Regions from separate parts of the Pseudaquabacterium inlustre genome, predicted to be linked through region 2. Evidence: predicted binding sites of a transcription regulator. Region 2 holds the regulator's gene; each other region holds the start of a gene.

Region 1 (5,647 bases), on a different contig from region 2:
CCGCGGCCCAGCACCTGGCTGCCATGCTGCTGCCCGCCCTGCCCTGGCCGGGGTTGCGCCCGCTGCCCGCAGCACGGCTGCGCCAGGCCGTGGCCGCCTTGCTGCTGCTGGGCGGCCTGGCGCTGGCCTGGCCGGGACGCGAGGGCCTGGCTGGCGCCGCACTGCTGCACGGGCTGGCCTGGGGCCTGGCCTGGCGTCTGCGGCTGGCCGGCGATGCTGGCGCCGCGCCCTCCAAGGCGCCGTCGGCCGCGCGCACCCTGGCCCTGTCGGCCCTGGCGCTGCTGGGCTTTGGCTGGGCGCTGGAGACCTTCGGCTCGCACACCTTGGTGGCCCTGCATGGCGCGCTGGCGCTGGCCGGTGCTGCCGCGCTGTGGACGCGCACGGCCCAAGAAGAAGGCGGCCCGCAGGCCGCCCTTCACCGCTGGCGCACACCGTCGTCCGGCGTGCGCTGAGGCCATCGGCTTACCAGCTCACCTCGCGGTCGGGCGTGGCGCCGATGCGGTGGATCGACAGGTCGGCACCCTCGTATTCCTCTTCGGCCGACAGGCGCAGGCCCACGGCCACCTTCAGCACGCCGTAGACCGTCAGGCCGCCGGCAAAGGCCCACACCACGCCCATCAGGGTGCCGGCCAGTTGCGCGCCGAAGCTCACGCCGCCCAGGCCGCCGAAGGTCGGCAAACCGAAGATGCCGCAGGCGATGCCGCCCCAGGCGCCGCACAGGCCGTGCAGCGGCCACACGCCCAGCACGTCGTCGATCTTCCACTTGTTCTGCGTCAGCGTGAACAGCGTGACGAAGATGGCGCCGGCCACGCCGCCCACCACCAGCGCGCCAGCCGGGTGCATCACATCGGAACCCGCGCACACGGCCACCAGGCCGGCCAGCGGGCCGTTGTAGGCAAAGCCGGGGTCGTTCTTGCCCATCAGCACGGCCACCAGCGTGCCGCCCACCATGGCCATCAGCGAGTTCACGGCCACCAGACCGCTGATCTTGTCGATGGTCTGCGCGCTCATCACGTTGAAGCCGAACCAGCCCACCGCCAGGATCCAGGCGCCGAGTGCCAGGAACGGGATGTTGCTGGGCGGGTGGGCGCTCATCGCACCATCTTTGCGGTAGCGGTTCTGGCGCGCGCCCAGCAGCAGCACGGCCGCCAGGCCGATCCAGCCGCCCACGGCATGCACCACCACGCTGCCGGCGAAGTCATGGAACTCGGCGCCGGTGGCGGCCTTCAGCCAGGCCTGGATGCCGAATCGCTGGTTCCACGCCACGCCCTCGAACAGCGGGTACACCACGCCCACCAGCACCGCGGTGGCGATCAGCTGCGGGCCGAAGCGCGCGCGCTCGGCGATGCCGCCCGACACGATGGCCGGAATGGCCGCGGCAAAGGTCAGCAGGAAGAAGAACTTCACCAGCTCGTAGCCGTTCTTGGCCGCCAGCACGTCGGCGCCCACCATGAAGCTGGTGCCGTAGGCCACGGCATAGCCGACGAAGAAGTAGGCGATGGTGCTGATCGCAAAGTCGACCAGGATCTTCACCAGCGCGTTCACCTGGTTCTTCTTGCGCACGGTGCCCAGCTCGAGGAACGCGAAACCGGCGTGCATGGCGAGCACCATGATGGCGCCCAAAAGAATGAACAGGGCATCGCTGCCCTGCTTGAGTTGCTCCATGGGAAAGGCTCCTAAACGGGTATCTGCGCCGCCTCGGGGCCTCATGCACCACGGCGGTCTGACGATGCACCAGATACAAGCAATTCGCATGCCTTGTTTGGTGCATCGATCGCGCACCATCTCGGCGCGGCGCAAGGCCTTTGCGCAGGTTTGGGGCGAATCTTTGCACCACTGTTGTGCACGAAAGACGACTTGGCGATCCGTCCGTTCCGACGATCGCCAGCCACTCTTGCCCTGCCTAGCATGCCGCGCACTGCCCCGACGGAGCGATTGCCGTGCCCCTTGCCCCGCCACATGCCTCGCCCGGTGATGCGCCGCCAGCGACCGACCCGGCCCGGCCCGCCTGGCTGAAGCGCCTGCGTCTGCCCTTGATCGCCGCGCCGATGCTGCGCGTGTCGGGCGTCGACCTGGTCAGCGCGGCCTGCGCCGCCGGCGTGGTGGGCGCCTTTCCCACGGCCAATGCGCGCAGCGCCGATGAACTCGACGCCTGGCTGCGCACGATCACCGACCGGCTGACCGGCCAGCCCGGCGCCGCGCCCTGGTGCCCCAACCTGATCATGCGCTCGCCCCGCCTGGCCGATGACCTGGCCTGCGTGCTGCGCCACCGGCCCGAGGTGGTGATCACCAGCGTGGGCTCGCCCGCGCCCATCCTGCCGGCGCTGCACGGCATCGGCTGCACCGTGCTGGCCGATGTGGCCACGCTGGCCCATGCGCACAAGGCCATCGCCGCCGGGGCCGACGGCCTGGTGCTGCTGAGCGCCGGCGCCGGCGGCCAGACCGGCTGGCTGAACCCCTTCGCCTTCGTGCGCGCGCTGCGGCGCGAGGGCTACCGCGGCCTGCTGGTGCTGGCCGGCGGGCAGAGCGACGGCACATCGCTGCGCGCCGCCCAGGTGCTGGGCTGCGACCTTGGGTACATGGGCACGCGCTTCATCGCCACGCGCGAAAGCCTGGCCGAAGCCGCCTACAAGCAGATGCTGGTGGAGGCCAGCATCGACGACATCGTGCTCACCAAGGCCTTCACCGGCCTGCCCACCAGCATGCTGGCGCCGTCGATCCGCCAGGCCGGGCTGGACCCGGCGCGGCTGGACGAGAGCGTCACGCCCGAGACCGCCGCGCAGATGTTCGGCGGCCGCAGCCACCGCGGTGACGACGACGCCACCGCCCCCGGGACCGCCCCCGAAACCGCCGCCGCCCCCGGCCCGCGCCGCTGGCGCGACGTGTGGAGCGCCGGCCACAGCGTCTCGGGCGTGCAGGGCGTGCCCTCGGTGGCAGACCTGATAGCCGAACTCGAAGCCGCGTTCCACGATGCCGGCGGCTGACCGTCGTCCGCGGCCCCGCACCCGGCCCGCCATTCACCAGGGAGACACAGCATGAAACCCGCCCTCGTCGGCATTCCGCCCGAAGTCGCCATCCAGACCGGCCCCACGGTCAGCGCCCTGCTGCAGCGTGCATTGAACCGCTACGCCGACCGCACCGCCTTCGTGTGGGATGGTGGCCAGATCAGCTACCGCGGCTTGTCGGAGCTGATCGGCCGCATGCAGACCGTGTATTCCGGCGCGGCCCTGCCGCACGCCACGCGCGTGGCCCTGCTGGCCGGCAACCGCATGGAGGCCTGGTGCGCCGGCGCCGCGGCCCAGGCCAGCGGCATGTGCACCACCTGGCTGCACCAGCTGGGCAGCCTGGACGACCACCTGTTCCAGCTGCAGGACTTCGAGGCCGAGGTGCTGGTGGTCGATGCCCAGGCCTTCGGCGAGCGCGCCGCGGCCCTGGTGGCCGGCTGCCCGCAGCTGCAGCAGGTGTACACGCTGGGCGATCCGGCCGGCCTCGACCGCGGCAGCGATCTGGCGGCCGCCGCGCACCGCGTCGGCCACGGCAGCATGCGCGACATCTCGCTGGCCAACGACATCGCCACCATCAACTACACCGGCGGCACCACCGGCCGCAGCAAGGGCGCGGTGCGCGACCAGGCCGGCTGCGCGGCCATGCTGCTGGACGTGCTCACCGATTTCGAGCTGCCGGCCTGCCCGCACTACCTGGCGGCCGCGCCCATCACCCATGTGGCCGGCACGCTGGTGCAGCCCACGCTGATGCGCGGCGGCACGGTGCGACTGATGAAGGGCTTCCACCCCGGCCAGCTGCTGGACATCGTGCAGCGCGAGCGCATCAACCTGGCGCTGCTGGTGCCGACGATGATCTACGTGCTGCTCGACCAGCCCGAGCTGGACCGCACCGATCTCAGCAGCCTGGAATCGCTGATCTACGGCGCCAGCCCGATGTCGCCCACCCGGCTGATGGAAGGCCTGGAGCGCATCGGCCCGAAGTTCGCGCAGCTGTACGGACAGACCGAGGGCTACCCGATCACCTTCCTGAAGCGCGCCGACCACGACCCGAAGCGGCCCGAGCTGTTTGCCAGCTGCGGCAACGCCACCACGCACAGCACCGTGGCCCTGCTGGACGACCACGACAACGCCGTGGCCCCGGGCGACGTGGGCGAGTTGTGCGTGCGCGGCCCGCAGGTGATGAAGCACTACCTGAACCAGCCCGAGCTGAGCGCCGCCACGCTGAGGAATGGCTGGTTGCACACCGGCGACATGGCGCGTGCCACGCCCGAAGGCCATTACTTCATCGTCGACCGCAAGAAGGACATGATCGTCTCGGGTGGCTTCAACGTGTACCCGCGCGACGTGGAGGACGTGATCTCCAGCCACCCGGCGGTGGCCATGGTGGCGGTGATCGGCGTGCCCGACAGCAAGTGGGGCGAGGCCGTGACGGCCGTGGTGCAGCGCCGCCCCGGCGTGACCGTGCCCGACACCGAGCTGGCCGCCCAGCTGACCGAGCTGGTGCGCCAGAAGAAGGGCAGCGTGCAGGTGCCCAAACAGATCGACTTCGTGGCCGAGTTGCCGCGCACCGCCGTGGGCAAGATCGACAAGAAAGTGCTGCGCGCGCCCTACTGGGCCGGGCAGGCGCGGCACGTCAACTGAAACACCGCCCGGCCCCGGAGACACGCCCCGCATGAACCCATCCCTCCCACGCCGCCAGGTGCTGGCCGCGGCGGCCGCCGTGGCCGCCTCGATGGCCGGTCTGGCCGCGCCCGCCGCCGCGCAGACCAGCGCCTGGCCAAAGCAGCCGATCCGCCTGGTGGTCACCTTCCCGCCCGGCGGCGCGCCCGACATCCTGGCGCGGCTGTTCGCCGAGAAGGCCCAGCTGGGCCAGCCGGTGGTGATCGACAACGTGCCCGGCGCCGGCGGCAACATCGGCGCCGACAAGGTGGCCAAGGCCGCGCCGGACGGCCACACGCTGGTGATGGGCACGGTGGGCACGCACGCCATCAACGGCGCGCTGTACGCCAGAATGCCCTACGACATGGTGCGCGACTTCGCGCCGGTGGCGCATGTGGCCTCGGCGCCCAACCTGCTGGTGGTCACCAACAACGTGCCGGCCAAGACCGTGCCCGAGCTGATCGCCTGGCTCAAGGCCAACCCCAACGCCGCCAGCTTCGGCTCGCCGGGCGTGGGCTCGTCGGTGCATGTGTCGGGCGAGCTGTTCAAGAGCCTGACCGGCACGCAGATGACCCATGTGCCGTACAAGGGCCGGCAGTTCGCCATTCCCGACTTGGTGGGCGGGCAGATCCAGCTGATGTTCGACAACATGCCCTCGGCGCTGCCGATGGCGCGCGAGGGCAAGATCCGCGCGCTGGCCGTCACCACCGCCAAGCGCTCGGCCGCCGCGCCCGAAATTCCGACCGTGGCCGAGAGCGTGCCCGGCTTCGAGGCCACCACCTGGTTCGCGATGTTCGCGCCCGCCGCCACGCCCAAGGACGTGGTGGCCCGCGTCAACGCCGAGATGCAGCGCGTGTTCAAGCTGCCCGAGGTGGCCGACAAGCTCAAGGGCCTGGGCCTGGAGCCCTGGATCTCCAGCCCCGAGGAACTGGCCAGGTTCCAGGCCGCCGAGATCGCCAAGTGGGCGAAGGTGGTGAAAGATT
Region 2 (5,647 bases):
GTGGCCGTGGCCAGCCTGGGTGTGATGAGCCTGATTCCCTTTCCGCCGCTGCCGGGCCAGGGCGGTGGTGCGGTGCAGGGCCGTCCGCTGGGCGAGATCGTGCGCCAGCCGCTGTTCATCATCGCCGCCGCGGCCTGCAGCATCGGCTACGGCGTGATGAACCTGCTGATGGCCGCCACGCCCATCGCCATGGCCCAGTGCAGCCACCCGTTCTCGGCCGCCGCGCTGGTGCTGGAGTGGCATGTGCTGGCGATGTTCGTGCCCAGCTTCGTCACCGGCCGGCTGATCCAGCGCTTCGGCGTGGAGCCGGTGATGGCCGTGGGCCTGCTGCTGAACCTGGGCTGCGTGGCGTTCGCGCTGTCGGGCAACGACGTCATGCACTTCCTGGGCGCGCTGATGGTGCTGGGCCTGGGCTGGAACTTCCTCTACATCGGCGGCACCACGCTGGCCACCGAGGCCTGGCGCCCCGAGGAAAAGACCCGCGCCCAGGCGGCGCTGGACTTCTGCGTCTACACGACGATGACGCTGACCTCGTTCAGCTCGGGCGCGCTGGTCACCACCGGCGGCTGGCAGGCCATGAACCTGGGCGCGCTGCTGCCGCTGGCGCTGATGGGGGCCGCGCTGCTGTGGCTGCGCCAGGTGCGGCCGGCGCGCTGATCACTCGGCGCGCGGCGCCCGCGCCGAGCCGGCGATCAGGTCGAAGCGGAACAGCCGGCACTCGATCGGACCGTTCCACATCGGCACGCGGCGGGCTTCCTTCAGGCGCAGGGCCTGCGGCAGCTTCATGTCGGGGCTGAGCACCCAGGCCGTCCAGCCGGCATAGGCGCGCTTCCAGTGCGCGGCCAGGCCGCTGAAGAAGGCGGCGCCGGCGGCGTCCTTCTCGCCCTCGGGCGCACCCGCAGGGCCTTCAGCGAAGCCCTCGCGCACCGCGCGCTCGGCGCCGCGCTCGCCGCGCGAGCCCTTGGCCTCGATGCGCTCGCCGTACGGCGGGTTGAACACCAGCAGGCCGGCCTCGGCCGGCGGCGGGCGCTGCAGCGCGTCGGCGGTCTTGAAGACGATGGCATGGCCGACGCCGGCGCGCTGGGCATTGCGCGCGGCGAAGTCGGTCATGCGGAAGCTCACGTCACCGGCGTGGATGGCCACGGCCGGCGCGTGCACGGCCGCCTGCGCCTCGGCCTTCAGCTGGCCCCAGGCGGACAGTTGCGTGCGGAACGGCAGCATGCGCTCGAAGGCGAAGCGGCGCTTCAGCCCCGGCGCGATGCCACAGGCGATCTGCGCGGCCTCGATGGCGATGGTGCCGGCGCCGCAGCAGGGGTCGAGCAGCGCACCGTCTTCGGGCCGGCCCTGCCAGCCGGCGGCGGCCAGCATCGCGGCGGCCAGGGTTTCCTTCAGTGGCGCCTCGCCCTTCAGGCCGCCATCGCGCTCGTCGCGCCAGCCGCGCTTGAACAGCGCCTCGCCCGAGGTGTCGGCATACAGCGACGCGGTGTCGGCCGTCAGGTGCAGCACCAGCGGCAGATCGGGGTGGCGGGTGTCGACGCTGGGGCGGCTGCCGGTGGCGTCGCGCAGCACATCGCACAGCGCGTCCTTCACGCGCAGCGTGGCGAAGTTCAGGCTCTGCAGCGGACTGCGCGTGGCGCTGGTGTCGATGCGGAAGGTCTGCTCGGGCGTGATCCAGTCGCCCCACGGCACGCGGCGCGCCAGGTCGTACAGGTCGTGCTCGCTCTCGTAGGGGCCGAAGGCCAGCGGCCACAGCACGCGCTGCGCCAGGCGGCTGTGCAGGTTCAGCTGCATCGCCACGCGGGCATCGCCCAGCACCTGCACGCCGCCACGCTGCTCCACCACGCGGCGGCGGCTGGGGTCGGCCGGCACCACGGCGCGGTCCACGCCCAGCAGGGCCGCCACCTCGTCGGCCAGCAGCGGCTCGACGCCAGCGGCACAGGGCAGGAACAGCGACACCGGCGTGTCGCCCACCGGCGCGATGGCCTTGACGGGCAGGCGCACCGGGCCGCGGGCCGGCATGCCGGGGCCACCGGGACCGCGCATGGCCGGACCGCCAGGGCCGCCGGAACGCGGGCCGGGCCCACGCGCCTCGGTGTGGCGCTGGGTCTTGTAGCCGCCGATCGGCGGACGGGGGGTCTTGGTCAAAGGGCTTTGCGCAGGTTGGCGGGCGCGATCTTCAGCGCCTCGCGGTACTTGGCCACCGTGCGCCGCGCCACCTGGATGCCCTGCTCGGACAGCATGTCCGACAGCTGGCTGTCCGACAGCGGCTTGGCCGGGTCTTCGTTGGCCACCAGCTGCTTGATCAGCGCGCGCACGGCGGTGGAGCTGGCGTTGCCGCCGGCCTCGGTGTTCAGGCTGGAGCCGAAGAAGTACTTCAGCTCGAAGGTGCCGAACGGCGTGTTCATGTACTTGGCCGTGGTCACGCGCGAGATCGTGCTCTCGTGCAGGCCCAGTTCGTCGGCGATTTCGCGCAGCACCAGCGGCTTCATCGCGATCTCGCCGTGGGTGAAGAAGCCCTTCTGCCGCTCGACGATGGCCTGGCTGACGCGCAGGATGGTGTCGAAGCGCTGCAGGATGTTCTTCATGAACCAGCGCGCCTCCTGCAGCCGCGACGACAGCCCACCCGCGGCCCCGTTGCGCTGGCCGCGGATGGCCTGCGCATAGAGGTCGTTGATCTTCAGCTTGGGCATCACGTCGGGGTTGAGCACGGCCTTCCAGCCGCGCCCGGCCTTCTGCACGATGACGTCGGGCACGATGATGTTGGCCTCGGCGCGCGTGAACGGCCGGCCCGGCTTGGGCTCGCAGGTCAGGATCAGCGCCTGGGCCTCGCGCAGCAGCGCTTCATCAGCGCCGGTGGCCTGCGTCAGCTTCTTCATGTCGCGCCGCGCCAGCAGCTCGAGGTGCTGCTCGGCAATGCGCATGGCCAGCTTGCGCGCCGGGCTGGCCGGCTTCTCGCGCAGTTGCAGGCACAGGCACTCACCCAGGTTGGCGGCGCCCACGCCGGTGGGCTCCAGGCTCTGCAGCCACTTCAGGCCGCAGCGCAGGCGCTCGAACAGGTCTTCGCGCGCCTCCAGGTCGTCTTCGGGGATGTCCAGCGAGGCGGCCACGCGCTCGGCGATCTCGGCCAGCGGGTCGGCCAGCCAGCCGTCCTCGTCCAGGCTCTCGATCAGCACCATCACGGTGGCCGCGTCTTCGTCCGACAGGCGCATGCCCAGCAGCTGGCGGCGCAGGTGCTCCTGCAGCGTGGGGCCGCTGCTGGCCGCGTCCACCGGCTCGAAGTCGTCGTCGCCGCTGCCCGAGGGGCTGTTGCTGGGCGCCTCGCGGATGCCGTCGAAGTCGTCACGCTCGGTGCCGTTCTCCCAGTCGTCGCGCTCGGTGGCGCCGAACTCGGCGGTGTCCACGCCGGCAGGCTCGTCGCTGCCGGCGTCCTCGCGCTCGCTCAGGCGCTCCTTCTCGCGCTCGGCGCCGGCACCGCTCTCCGGCGTGGCGGCCACGCGTTCCAGGCCATAGGCCAGCGAGTCGTCGCCGCCGTCCTCCACGTCGAGGAAGGGATTGGCCTCGAGCATCTGCTCGATTTCCTGGTGCAGCTCCAGCGTGGAGAGTTGCAGCAGGCGGATCGATTGCTGCAGCTGGGGCGTCAGCGCCAGGTGCTGCGACAGGCGGACCTGCAATGAAGGCTTCATGACTTCGGGCCTGTCATCACATCTTGAAATGCTCGCCGAGGTACACCCGGCGAACGTCGGCGTTCTCGACGATCTCGGACGGCGTGCCTTCGGCCAGCACGCGCCCCTCGCTGATGATGTAGGCGCGGTCGCAGATGCCCAGCATCTCGCGCACGTTGTGGTCGGTGATCAGCACGCCGATGCCGCGCTGCTTCAGGAAGCCGATGATGCGCTGGATCTCGATCACCGCGATCGGATCGACGCCAGCGAAGGGCTCGTCGAGCAGGATGAAGCGCGGCTGCGTGGCCAGCGCGCGGGCGATCTCGACACGGCGACGCTCGCCGCCCGACAGTGCCGGCGCCGGCGAGTCGCGCAGCTTCTCGATGCTCAGGTCGTGCAGCAGGCCGTCCAGGCGCTGCTGGATCTCGGTGGCCGCCAGCGGCCGGCCGTCGGCGCCCACCTGCAGCTCGAGCACCGCACGCACGTTCTCCTCGACCGTGAGCTTGCGGAAGATCGAGGCTTCCTGCGGCAGGTAGCTCAGGCCCATGCGCGCGCGCTGGTGGATGGGCTTGCCTTGCACGGCCTGGCCGTCGATGCGGATCTCGCCGGCATCGGCACGCACCAGACCCACCACCATGTAGAAGGTGGTGGTCTTGCCGGCGCCGTTGGGGCCCAGCAGGCCCACCACCTCGCCGGCGCCCACGGCCAGGTGCACTTCCTTGACCACCTGGCGCGAGCCGTAGCTCTTTTGCAGCCCCTGGACCGTCAGCCCTTGGAGCCCTTGGCTCTGGCCGATCGGGGGCTGCGCCGCCATCGCCACGCGCTCTGGCGCCTGGGCGGATGTCACCGCCGCTCCCCGAGGGCCGGCGTGCTCTTCAGCGGGGCCTGCGCGGGTGCGGACGCGGCCTCGGCGGCCATCGCGGCGGCGGCCTCGGTGCCGGGGCGTGGCGTGATCACCGCGCGCACGCGGCCGCCGGGGTTGGTGGCGGTGGTGGCCCCACCGCCCTGCACATTGAAGGTCTCGGCCTGGCCGTCCCAGACGATGCGCGCGCCCTGGATCTCATCGGCCAGCGTGGCGCCGCGCAGGCGCCGCACCACGGCCGCGCCTTCGAAGCGGATCACGCCGGTCTTGCTGTCGTAGTCGATGCGCTGGGCCTGGCCCTCGACGCTCTCGTCGATGCCGTCGCGCTTTTGCTTCACGCGGGCCGGCTTGTCGGCCGTGCCGCTGGCCTGCACCACCTGCCAGCCTTCGGGCGTCTCACGCACCTCCAGCTTGTCGGCGCGCAACAGCAGCGTGCCCTGGCTGATCACCACGTTGCCGCTGCACTGGCTGATCTGCTTGGCCAGGTTCACCACGCAGGGCTGATCGCTTTCCAGCGCCATCGGCTTGGTGCGGTCGGCGCGCTCGGCCAGCGCCGGTCCGGCCACCGCCAGCGTCAAGGCCAGGGCGGCACCGGGCAGCAGCCGGGCGGCGGACGGGGTGAGGGCGGGCAGGATGGGCATCGAACGGCACAAAACTTGCAGACCATTCTAGGCCCAAGTGCCGTTCGCTGCGGAATACCCGGATGCCAAATCTGTGGCATCCGGTGGGCCTTGGTGACGCCGTCAGCGCGGCGTCAGAAACCCAGGGTTTTCCAGAGGATGTATCAGGCCTTGCGCGCCATCGCGATCAGCGCGTCGGTGACGGCCAGTGCGCGAACCTCGCTGCCGGCCATCGACGGCGCGGTGCGCCAGCGGCCCTGCACGCCCAGCGTGGGCACGCCGTCGATGCCATAGCCCTCGGCCAGCTGGCGCGCCAGGCGCACCTTGGTGGCCACGCCGAAGCTCTTCATCGCCTCGACGATCTTGGCGCCATCGGCACCACTGGCCTGGGCCCAGGCCAGCACGTCGGCGTCGTTGTTGAACGGCTTGCGCTCGATGTGCACGGCGTTGAACACCTTGCGGTGCAGCGCCTCGACCTGGCCCAGGGCCTCCAGCGCGTAGTA
Region 3 (5,647 bases), on a different contig from region 2:
TCACGGCGGGGCCGATCGGCATGGGCGCCGCCCTGCTGGTGTTCGCCCCTGGCGGCATGAGTTTCGACGACTACTTCGGCTGGGGTGACCTGCCCGATGTGGAAAAGGCCCTGCGCTTCGCCATCGGCCTGGCGCCCGCCATGCTGCACCGTGGCTATCTGGTGGACGCCCGGGCCGTCGACCTGGCCCGGCGACGCGGCCCGTCCACCTCGATGGCTTGCCAGATCTGCGCTGGCGTGGCCGGCACCGAGGCCTTGAAACTGCTACTGAAGCGCGGCCCGGTGCGGCTCGCGCCGCACGGTACCCAGTTCGACGCCTACACCGGCCGAGTGGCGCGCACCTGGCGCCCGGGCGGGCACCGCAACCCCATCCAGCGCCTGGCCCTGGCCATCGGCCGGCGGCAACTGATGTCCCGGCCGAAAGCGGACAAGGCAGCATGAGCATTTCTCCCGACGCCATCCCTCGGCTCATCGAACTGGGCCGCTGGGCCCCCAGTGGCGATAACACCCAGCCTTGGCGATTTGAGGTCATCGCCCCGGATAATTTCGTCATCCATGGCTTCGACACCCGCACACATTGCGTGTACGACCTGGATGGCCACCCCAGCCAGATCGCCATCGGCGCGCTGATCGAGACGCTTCACATCGCAGCGAGCGAACAGTCGCTGCAACTTGACGTCTCCCGCCGCCGCGACGCGCCGGACACCATACCGACCTTCGATGTGCGGCTCTCAACTGCCGAAGGCCGACGGCCCGACCCCTTGCTATCCGCCATCCCAAGGCGCAGCGTGAACCGCAGTGCCTACAGCACCCGGCCGCTGACCGCCACCGAGATCCACACGCTGGAGAGCAGCCTGCCGGCCGGCTACAGCCTGCGCTGGTATGCCAGCGCCGCCCAACGCTGGCAGTTGGCGCGGCTGATGTTCGCGAATGCCAAGCTCCGGCTGACGATGCAGGAAGCCTACGAGGTGCATCGTTCGGTCATCGACTGGGACGCACGCTTCAGTGCAGACCGGGTCCCCGACGCCGCGCTGGGTCTGGACGCCATGACCCTTAAGCTGATGCGCTGGGCCCTGGCCGACTGGAAGCGCGTCCACTTCCTGAACCAATGGCTAGCCGGCACGGTGATGCCGCGGCTGCAAATGGATTTCATACCCTCCCTTCGCTGCGCCGCGCATGTCGCCCTCGTGGCCGCGTCACCTCTTTCCAATGTGGACGACTATGTGGCCGCGGGACGGGCCGTCCAGCGCTTCTGGCTGACGGCTACGTCGCTGAACCTGCAGCACCAGCCTGAACTGACACCACTTATCTTCTGCCGGTATGTGCATGAAGAGCGTGAGTTCACACGCGAGCCCTTCCTCAGGCAGTTGGGCGCGAAGTTGGCCCAACTGACCGATGCCAGCCTGGAGCTGCCCAGCGCACGGGTGGCTTGGCTTGGTCGGCTTGGCGCAGGAACACCGGCAAGCGCCCGCTCCGTGCGTCGGGCCGTGTCGCAAATGGTGCAGCGTCACTCATAACCGATTTGACACCTCCACTTGATCTTCAACGTCGCGCCAGCGCAAATCTGACGCAGCCGCTGTTCTTTCGGGCAGCCAGCGAAGCAATTAGGCGATACAACGAGCGCCCCACGCCAGACAGGCATTCACCCGCCAAGACATAAGAGCATTAACTGCTACAGATCAAGAAAACTCTGGCTCAAAAGAAAATGGAGCCCCACCAAGGGGCTCCGCTGCCAGCCTGTCTGCGCGCCAGATAAGACCGGTCCAAATTACACCAAACCCAACCGGGTTAAGTATAATTTGCAATCAAACGCTTTGGCTTTAGTTGCGGCGACGGCGCGCCGCCACACCAGCACCCGCCAGCGCAAGACCGACCAGGGCGACTGAACCGGGCTCAGGCACTTTAGAAGAATCCAGCTTGTCGATAGTCAGATCTAGATCCAACTTGCCGTTGGCCGCATTGGTCAAGCCGGCGTAATCGATAATGCCCTGAATCGCGCCGACGCTGGTGAAGTCCACCGCCCCACCAGAGCCACAAGTCACCGACAGCACGTCATCATTGTCACTGTCAGAGGGGTCGCTGTAACCACAGGCGCCGAAAGCGGTAAAAGGAATCGGGGTTCCAGAAGGTGACAGGAAACTATGAGCCTGCGACTCAAACACGATCCGGCTCCAATGGGTGCTATCCGTGTACACCTCGAGAGCGAACGTGAACCCCAAATCAGAGCTCAGCACGGTGAACTGAAACTGATCAGCCTGCGCCGCCAAATTCACACCACCCAGCCCGGTGTAGTTTAGCCCTGTATAGGCATTGCCCGTGTCCGTCACGCCGGTCATGTCACCGGTCGTGCCGGCACCCGTACCCGCACCATCCCAGCGAACCACACCCGTCGATGACTGGAGAGGATTATTTGCAAACTGCAGGTAGCCATCAGCCACGAACAATTTCGAACTTTGCGTACCGTTAGTCTTGCTAACACCCAAATCACGATAGGAACCGATGGCCCCTCCAGTGGGGCCATACTGGGTCGCCCACGTGAATTTCGAGTTAACGGTCTTGTCCTTGGCGACGTACTTAAAATTTGGATCCGACGCATCGTCAAGGTCGACAGTACTCGGTTGATCGAAAAGATCGATCACCACGCTGGCTTGAGCAGCCACGGCGCCGAGCGCCAGCACCGCCGCCGCGAACTTTGAAAGCTTGGACATAACATTCCTTCCCGGAGTCAAAAAAGTAGCCAGCCCTACAGCCCACCTGAAGACGTCGTGACTGAGCAGCCGCCTGAAATGCTGCAAGCGACATCCGTGCCAGTGTGAAATTTCGATGCTCCGTCAACAACTTACGCAAGACTACGGTCAGTCATAGCGACGCCATGTAAGCAATTTCGACAGAAGTTAGGCCCGGCGTTACGCCGCTGTTCTGTGTACTTGAGCCGTCGCCTCGCCGCCGAGGCGCCTGCTCAGGCGCCTGAACGCCGACGTGGCAACCGAACGTATGCTGCCGTTTGCGTCGTGCGGGAGAGACTTGATCCGTTGACAGACACACCCACCCACCGGCCGACCTCGTGGAGTAAGCCACACCTCGTCGGTTGCGAGGTACACCACCAATGCAGTGTGCATCTTATGCAGTAGCGCCCGCATAAACTGGAGCAACGCCCCCCCTGCGATTGAAGTTCTTGTCGCGATGCGATTGGGATGAAAGTCGCCTTGACATCAGCAGTTCCCGTTGCGCATTCGGCCTTGAGGGATCACGCATTGAGGCGGATCGCCTATGCTCAGCTCGCAACTTCTCTTCGAACGAAGACCGCATACGACATGACCCGTCATCATGAAAGCGCGTGGCCCGGCCAAAATAGGCGCGGCCTGACTCTTGCTGCCGTTGGGGCGCTCGCAATCCTCACGGCCGCCTGCGGAGATCGCTTGAGCGCCGACTCCGCGCCTGCCCAAGCGCGGCAAGCGGCTCAGCAGGGGAATCTTGATTTGTCGGCGAGCATTCTGCGGCGCGAACTGGAACAGCATCCAGAAAGCGCCGATGCGCGAGTCCAACTCGCGAGCGTCTTGCTTGAGCAAGGCGAATACGAAAATGCGTCCATCGAACTCGGAAAAGCTCGAAAGGCAGGCGCTCGAGATGACGATGTCATCCCGCTTCTCGCGCGCGCCCTTGTTGAAAGAAAAAAATATCAAGTCGCACTGGATGAATATAGCAGCATCGCCCTGAAAAAGGAGGCAGCTCAAGCCGAACTGAAGACGTTGATGGCTATTGCTCAATTGAGGTTGGGCGGCCCTGAGAAGGCACTTCAAATGGTCGATGAGGTCCTAGCCTCATCCCCTGGCCAAGCGCGGGCTGCCGCGCTGGCGGCACGCCTCCATGCCAACGCCGGGCGCCTCGATAAGGCCTTTGCGGTTCTTGATGCGGCAGCAAAAAGCATTAAAGACGGCGAAAGCGCTGAGATCTGGCTGGCGCGCGCCGATTTGCTGCTCTATGGCAAGCGTGATATAGACGGCGCCAAGAGCGCATATCAAAAAGCCGTCGAAGCTCAGCCTCGAACCGCTTCAGCTCATGCAAGTCTTGTGCAACTGCATTTGTTGAAAAAAGATATCAGCAAAGCCGACGCCGCCCTGAAGGCGATGATAGTGGCGCTGCCCAAACATCCGATGAGCGTATTCACGGCGAGCATTTTGGCATTGCACAAGAAAGATTATCAACGCGCTCGTGAACTGCTACAGCCATTATTGAAAGTTGCTTCTGCAAATGCCGACGTTCTCGCGCTGTCTGGCAGCATCGAACTAGAGCTTGGTAACACGGCCAACGCGATCACACAGTTGCAACGCGCCATTTTTATCTCGCCACAGACTGCACAGCCGCGGAAGACCTTGGCGCGAGCGTGGGTGCGCGAAGGCGCACCCGACAAAGCCCTTGAGGTGTTGGCCCCATTGATTCAATCCAATACCCAGGACACGGAGCTCTTCGTCATTGCCGGCGGCGCCCATTTGGCGGCGAACCGCCCGTCTCAAGCCGAGACCTTCTATTCGAAGGCACTGGCGAAGACTCCGGATGACACCAACGTGAAGACCCAGATCGCAATGATCAAGATGCGGTCAGACCCGAGCCAGGCGTTGTCATTGCTCCAGGACACAGCCGCCAATTCCGCCGACACCATCGCCGATATGGCGCTGATTGCCGCCCAACTCCAGAAGCGCGACTTTGACGGCGCAAAGAAGTCAATCGACCTGCTTCAATCCAAGGACACCAAGAGCGCCCAACCCGCGATGCTTCTTGGGCAATTGGCGATGATGAAGCGGGATTTCAAGGGCGCCAGATCCAGCTTCGAGCAAGCTCTCGGGATCGACGGCACCAACGCCGCGGCTGCGCTTGCACTTTCGTCGCTTGACCAACTTGAAGGCAGTTCGGAGAAGGCCGAAGTGCGGCTCAATGAGTTCATTGGAAAGAATCCCAGAGCAATCAGCGCTCGCTTGGCCGTCGCTAGTAGTCAGGAGCGCCGAGGCGCAAGCCATGGCGTTATCCTGAAGACCTACAGCGAGGCGATTGCCGCGAACCCAAGCGATTCGAGCGCGCGCTTGGCATATATGGGGTACCTACTCAAACGCAACGACAGCAAGGGGCTGCTTGATGCGGCACAGTCAGCCGCCGCAGCGATACCAGAAGATCTTTCCGTACTCTCGATGTTGGGGACTGCACAGTTATTGACTGGCGACGTCAATCAAGCTGTGGCCACCGGACAGAAGCTTGTCAATAAGGCGCCTTCGAGTTCCAAGGCTTATGCGCAACTGGCACAGGCCGAGGTGATCGCCGGGCAATCCGTGCGTGCGGAAAAGAGTTTCAAGCGAGCGCTGGAGTTAGATCCGACGAACATGCAGGCGTCGCGAGGACTCATTGCGCTAGGGTTGAACAACAAGCGGCCAGAACTTTCTCTTGATGCTGCCAAAGCTATTCAACGCGACAGGCCAAACGACGGACTTGGCCACTTGCTTGCGGGTGACATATTGCTGCGGCTGCGACGTCAAGCTGAGGCCTTGGAAACATACAGAGCGGGACTTTCGCGAAAGTATCCACTCAACCTTCCATCGAGGGTATATCTGCTGACAAAGGAATTGAAGGGAGATGTGCCAGCAAGCAAATTCTCGGGC

The links. Region 2 encodes sigma-54, which starts transcription at its own class of promoters, with help from an activator protein. Its sites were predicted from a motif close to TGGCANGNAANCTGCTTT; they were not measured.
Region 1: the regulator sigma-54 is predicted to act here: its motif matches at 1,742-1,759, upstream of AACH10_RS08515 (ammonium transporter).
Region 3: the regulator sigma-54 is predicted to act here: its motif matches at 2,792-2,809, upstream of AACH10_RS23900 (PEP-CTERM sorting domain-containing protein).

What each region holds. Positions count from the first base shown of each region.
Region 1 is NZ_JBBUTH010000004.1:86,464-92,110, reverse strand. Features, by position in the region: gene AACH10_RS08520 (hypothetical protein) at 1-452, shown strand, start outside; gene AACH10_RS08515 (ammonium transporter) at 463-1,665, opposite strand; gene AACH10_RS08510 (NAD(P)H-dependent flavin oxidoreductase) at 1,941-2,984, shown strand; gene AACH10_RS08505 (AMP-binding protein) at 3,036-4,646, shown strand; gene AACH10_RS08500 (Bug family tripartite tricarboxylate transporter substrate binding protein) at 4,678-5,647, shown strand, end outside.
Region 2 is NZ_JBBUTH010000008.1:160,633-166,279, forward strand. Features, by position in the region: gene AACH10_RS15300 (MFS transporter) at 1-657, shown strand, start outside; gene AACH10_RS15305 (THUMP domain-containing class I SAM-dependent RNA methyltransferase) at 658-2,145, opposite strand; gene AACH10_RS15310 (RNA polymerase factor sigma-54) at 2,142-3,683, opposite strand; gene lptB (LPS export ABC transporter ATP-binding protein) at 3,700-4,476, opposite strand; gene lptA (lipopolysaccharide transport periplasmic protein LptA) at 4,506-5,165, opposite strand; gene AACH10_RS15325 (thiol:disulfide interchange protein DsbA/DsbL) at 5,309-5,647, opposite strand, start outside.
Region 3 is NZ_JBBUTH010000011.1:257,846-263,492, reverse strand. Features, by position in the region: gene AACH10_RS23910 (ThiF family adenylyltransferase) at 1-440, shown strand, start outside; gene AACH10_RS23905 (nitroreductase family protein) at 437-1,516, shown strand; gene AACH10_RS23900 (PEP-CTERM sorting domain-containing protein) at 1,820-2,707, opposite strand; gene prsT (XrtA/PEP-CTERM system TPR-repeat protein PrsT) at 3,194-5,647, shown strand, end outside.